Rhodoligotrophos appendicifer: one gene and its partner. The protein of the gene in region 2 interacts with the protein of the main gene of each other region in a pairwise test. Links are inferred from orthologs where the notes say so. Each region holds a gene or a part of one and is shown on either strand. Other genes may lie near its edges.

The links. The genes of interacting proteins can lie anywhere in the genome.
Region 1: the proteins of ftsH (region 2) and hflK interact in binary tests that used the Escherichia coli proteins (3 or more experiments, as listed by UniProt). The link is inferred for Rhodoligotrophos appendicifer from one-to-one orthologs.

The regions. Positions count from the first base shown.
Region 1 is NZ_VHKL01000006.1:99,359-102,146, reverse strand. It holds hflK (FtsH protease activity modulator HflK), read left to right. Parts: upstream 1-732; coding sequence 733-1,845; downstream 1,846-2,788. Other genes in the region: hflC (protease modulator HflC), read left to right, coding at 1,842-2,788; FKM97_RS14525 (S-(hydroxymethyl)glutathione dehydrogenase/class III alcohol dehydrogenase), read left to right, coding at 1-586.
Region 2 is NZ_VHKL01000008.1:73,849-76,735, forward strand. It holds ftsH (ATP-dependent zinc metalloprotease FtsH), read right to left. Parts: upstream 2,473-2,887; coding sequence 529-2,472; downstream 1-528. Other genes in the region: folP (dihydropteroate synthase), read right to left, coding at 1-483; tilS (tRNA lysidine(34) synthetase TilS), read right to left, coding at 2,613-2,887. UniProt on the Escherichia coli protein: Acts as a processive, ATP-dependent zinc metallopeptidase for both cytoplasmic and membrane proteins. Plays a role in the quality control of integral membrane proteins.

The DNA of each region.
Region 1 (2,788 bases), on a different replicon or contig from region 2:
TGGCGCCGTCATCCATACCGCCAAGGTCGAGCCAGGGGCCAATGCCATCGTCTTCGGACTGGGCGGCATCGGGCTCAACGTGGTGCAAGGGCTGAAACTCGTCGGCGCCAACATGATCGTGGGCGTCGACATGAACAACGACAAGAAAGACTGGGGGACACGCTTCGGGATGACCCACTTTGTCAATCCCAGCGAAGTCGACGGCGATCTGGTCGCGCATCTGGTCAACCTGACTGGAGGCGGCGCGGATTACACGTTCGAGTGTATCGGTAACGTGAAGGTGATGCGTATGGCGCTCGAGGCCTGCCACAAAGGCTGGGGCCAATCGATCATCATCGGCGTAGCGCCGGCAGGGGCAGAAATCTCGACGCGACCCTTCCAACTCGTCACCGGTCGTTCATGGCGCGGAAGTGCCTTTGGCGGCGCCAGGGGCCGCACCGACGTGCCTAAGATCGTGGATTGGTACATGGACGGGAAAATTCAGATTGATCCAATGATCACCCACACGATGCCGCTGGAAGAGATCAACAACGCCTTCGATCTGATGCATGACGGAAGGTCCATTCGCTCGGTGGTCGTGTATTAGGCGGGCCGGCGCGGAAACTCACAGGGAATCTATGGTTCCGGGACCTCGCTCGGCATGGACTTGGAACCCCCGTTCCCCTATATCACCCACGCATGCTTGCGCCGTCAGTCGGCGCTTGCCTCACAGCAGAGAAGGGTAAGACAATAATGCCTTGGAGCAATCAAGGCGGTGGCTGGCAGGGCGGTGGCCGCGGACCATGGGGGCAAGGTCCTCAAGGTGGCGGCGGAGGAAACCGCAATACGCCACCGGATCTGGAAGAGATCCTGAAGCGAGGCCAGGATCGCCTTAAGACCATCATCCCAAGCAGCGGCGGATCGAACAAGCTGTTCGGCATCGCGATCATCGTGGCTTTGGTTGCGATCTATTTCTGGAATGCAGCCTATCGCGTGCAGCCAGACCAGGTCGGCGTCGAACTGCTGTTCGGTAAGGCTGAGCCCGGCCAGACCTCGCCGGGGCTCCATTTCATCTTCTGGCCCTTCGAAACCGTCGAGACGGTTCCGGCTCTGCGTACCCAACAGTTGAGCGTCGGCTCGCTGACCGCGGGCCGGAGCGATGATGCCGGACTGATGCTCACGGGCGACCAGAACATCGTCGACATCGGCTTCACCGTCTTGTGGCGGATCAATGATCCGAGGGAATATCTCTTCGACATCTCCAATCAGCAGGCGCTCGTGCGCGTGGTGGCGGAGAGCGTGATGCGCGACGTGGTGGGGCAGACAACTGCAGAGGTGGTTCGCACCACAGGTCGCGGCGAGGTTCAGGAAGCGGTTCAGCGGCAGATGCAAGCGACGCTTGACAGCTACAATGCCGGCATCCAGCTCAGCAGCGTGAATATCCAGCGCGCCGATCCGCCAGCTGCTGTGTCGGACGCATTCGAAGAGGTGCAGCGGGCGAAGCAGGATCAAGAGCGCTTCATCGAAGATTCTCAAAAGTACGCCAACCGGCGGCTCGGCGAGGCGCGCGGTGAGGCGGCTCGGATCCACGAAGAGGCCGAGGCCTATAAGGGCCGCGTCGTCGCCGAATCGGAAGGCTCCTCAAAGCGGTTTCTCGAGGTGCTGCAGGAATATCGGAAGGCCGAGGACGTGACCCGTAAGCGGCTCTACCTCGAAACCATGGAAACGGTTCTGGGAGACTCAAACAAGGTGATCATGGAGGAGGGCGCCGGTTCCGGCGTGGTGCCCTACCTGCCGTTGCCTGAGATCCAGAATCGACGGAGCGCACCCGCCACCGGCACATCGAGCACGGGAGCGGCCCAATGAACACAACCTTCCGAAACATTGCGGTCATCGTCCTGGCAGTGATCGTGCTCGTCGTCTACGCTTCGACATTCGTCGTCGATGAACGGCAACGCGCCCTCGTCGTCCAGTTCGGTGAGATCAAGCGAGAGATCAACGAACCAGGGCTGTACTTCAAGCTCCCGGTGATCGAGAGCGTGGTCTATATTCCGCGGCCGCTGCAGTTCTTCGAAAGCAACGACAAGCGGGTGCAGGTTGTCGACGGCCGCCGTTATCTCGTCGACACGATCACCATGTACCGGATCGACAATGCCCGTCGCTACCGCGAGGCGGTGGAGGCAAACCAGCAGGATGCGCAGGATCGTCTCGAGACATCACTCGATGCCGCGTTGCGCGCGACATACGGCAAGCGTTCCTTCGATGCAGCGCTCAGCCAGGAGCGTGAGCAGATGATGGTCGAGATCCGGGACGCCATGATCCCTGCAGCCCGTGAAATCGGTGTCCAGGTGGTTGATGTGCGAATCCGGCGGACCGATCTCCTGCCCGAGGTGCTGCAGAGCACCTATGATCGCATGAGTGCTGAGCGACTGGCCGAGGCCGAGCAGATCCGGGCCGTCGGTACCGAGCGCAGCCTGCAGATCCGCGCCCAGGCAGACCGAACCGCGGTCATCCTCGTGTCAGAAGCCCAGCGTGACGGCGAAATCCTTCGCGGTCAGGGCGATGCCGAGCGGACGCAGATCTATGCGGATGCCTATAATCAGGCGCCGCAGTTCTTCGCCTTCACCCGCTCGCTCGAGGCGTATCGAAAGAGCCTACAAGGCAATAACACCACGCTGGTGTTGCGGCCGGATACGGAGTTCTTCGAATATTTCAAGAGCGAGAACGGCGCCACTCCGGGTGCCACCCGCTCGCCCGTGGCGACAGAAGGTGGCGCGGCAACGATGGCCCCGCCGGCGTCCGGTGCTAC
Region 2 (2,887 bases):
GCCCGTGTCGCGCAGAGCTTCGATCACGGGGATCACCCGCTGCCGCTCCTCATCGAGATCCGTGCCCTGCGAAAAGGGCCGGGTCGATTCTCCTCCGATGTCGAGGATGTCGGCGCCGGCCGCGGCGAGAGCCCTGCCCTGCCGAATCGCCTCGGCACTGTCGGCAAACTCGCCCCCATCGGAGAAACTGTCGGGCGTCACGTTGACGATGCCCATGACAAGCGGCCGCGAAAAATCCAGACCTGCCACAGGCGCGCGCGGGGCCATAAGGGCCTGCAACCGCTCTTTCAAAATCGCGTCCGACGTTGATGTCAGCCCGCCAATCTCGATGACCTTGTTCTTGGCTTCGTCGCGCGCCAAGATTTGGGCCAGACTAAAGGCTGCTGGTCCCCCCGCGAGGGGCACCGCCACTCCGCTCGCGATGGCGGCCCGAGCTTCGGCGCCGTGCAGAATGCCCATGGGCCTCAGATAGACTTCGGCCAATTGCGCCTCCCGAAATATGGAAAGCCGGAGAACAAGTCTCCGGCTTCACCTCGTCCGATGTGCAGCGCCTCCAGCCTGCGGCTGAGGCTTCATATCGCCGGTGGGCGCGTCTCCACGACGGCCGGAGCCGGCGGAGGGGACGGCGGATTTCGGAGGCAAGGGATCCTCCTTGATGGTGGTGTCTCTTACCGGCGGCCTGCCATTGAGCAGATTTTTGATCTCATCTCCGGACAAGGTCTCGTATTCGAGCAAGCCATTCGCCACGATATGCAGCTGATCGATGTTCTTTTCGAGAATGTCCTTCGCCAGCTTGTGGCCTTCATCCACCAGCTTGAAGATCTCCGCATCGACGATCCGCTGGGTCTCCTCAGACAGGTTCTGCGTGCGGGCAACGGAATGGCCGAGGAACACCTCTTCCTCGTTGTCGCCATAGGCCAAAGGTCCGAGCTTCTCGCTCATTCCATACTGAGTGACCATGGCACGGGCCATCTGGGTTGCCATCTTGATGTCGGAGGATGCGCCGGACGTGACCTTCTCGTGGCCGAAGATCAGCTCCTCCGCCGCGCGACCGCCCATGGCGACGCCCAGATCGGCCTTGAACTTCGCACGCGTCACCGACAGGTGATCCCGCTCGGGAAGACGCATGACCATGCCCAAGGCGCGGCCACGGGGAATGATGGTCGCCTTGTGGACGGGGTCGGAGGCCGGCAGGTTCATGGCCACGAGCGCGTGACCGCCCTCGTGATAAGCCGTCAGCTTCTTCTCCTCGTCGCTCATCATCATCGAGCGGCGCTCGGCACCCATGAGCACCTTGTCCTTGGCGTCCTCGAATTCGAGCTGAGTGACCAGCCGCTTGCCGCGACGCGCGGCCATGAGGGCTGCCTCATTCACCAGATTGGCAAGATCGGCTCCCGAGAAGCCGGGGGTTCCGCGGGCCAGCGTCTTGGCATCCACGTCGGGAGCCAAAGGCACGTTGCGCATATGAACCTTGATGATCTTCTCACGGCCGACAATGTCAGGACGCGGCACAACGATCTGGCGGTCGAAGCGACCGGGACGCAGCAAAGCGGGATCCAGCACGTCAGGCCGGTTGGTGGCGGCGACCAGGATCACGCCCTCATTGGCCTCGAAACCATCCATCTCGACCAGGAGCTGGTTCAGGGTCTGCTCGCGCTCATCATTGCCACCGCCGAGGCCTGCACCACGATGCCGGCCGACGGCATCGATTTCGTCGATGAAGATGATGCAGGGGGCATTCTTCTTCGCCTGCTCGAACATGTCCCGCACGCGGCTCGCGCCAACGCCCACGAACATTTCGACGAAGTCGGAGCCGGAGATGGTGAAGAAGGGAACATTCGCTTCGCCTGCAATCGCGCGGGCCAGCAACGTCTTACCCGTCCCCGGAGGGCCCACCAGCAGCGCACCCTTGGGGATCCGGCCCCCGAGCCGCTGGAACTTGTGCGGGTCCTTCAGGAACTCGACGATCTCCTCGAGATCCTCCTTCGCCTCGTCAACGCCCGCGACATCGTCAAAGGTGATGCGGCCATGGCGTTCGGTCAGCAGCTTCGCCTTGGATTTCCCGAAACCCATGGCCTTGCCGCCGCCAGACTGCATCTGGCGCATGAAGAACACCCAGACCGCGATCATCAGCAGGATCGGGAACCAGGAAATGAACACGTTCAAAAGGAAACTGTCGTCCGCAGGGGCTTTGACGCTGATGCCGACATTGCGCTCGCGCAATTCCTTGATCAGGTTCGGATCATTGGGAGCCTGAGTGGAAAAACTGCGACCGTCCGTATAGGTCCCGGTGAGCGTTTCGCCAGCGATCTGGACGTCGCGAACCTTGCCCGCTTCCACGTCGTTGAGCAGCTGCGAATAGGTGACATCGTTGCTGGAAGCCCGCTGGCCAGGGCTCTGGAAGAGCTGGAACAGAGCGAACAGCAGGAGGGCAATGATGACCCAAACAGCAAAGTTTCGAAAATTGTTCACGGATACCCTCGTAAGGTCGGTCCGACTCCACAGGCATGCGCGCTCGCGCGCCTATCGGCCCGGCTCGTCATAACATAGGAACAGGGGCTGACTTTGCCAAGCGCAACAATTCTGGCCCGTCACGACTTCGTCCAAGCCTTTTACAAAACCTCACCGGTGAGCCGGCTCACGCACCGGGCGGTTTGTAAAAGTTCAGTTCTGAGAAGGGTCAGGGTAAGTGAAAAATCCGTGCTTTCCCAGGACAAATAGGGGACCGCGGCGATTTTGCCCCGACACCAGACCGCCGGCAGGGTGCGCGCGATTTCGGCCGGGAAAGGGATTGTTCGTCCCAATGCGCGACGAAGATCCACCCAGCCTGCCGGTCCCACAGGACCAATCATAGCCTCCGGGACATGTTGCCCTTCCACCCGGAAGC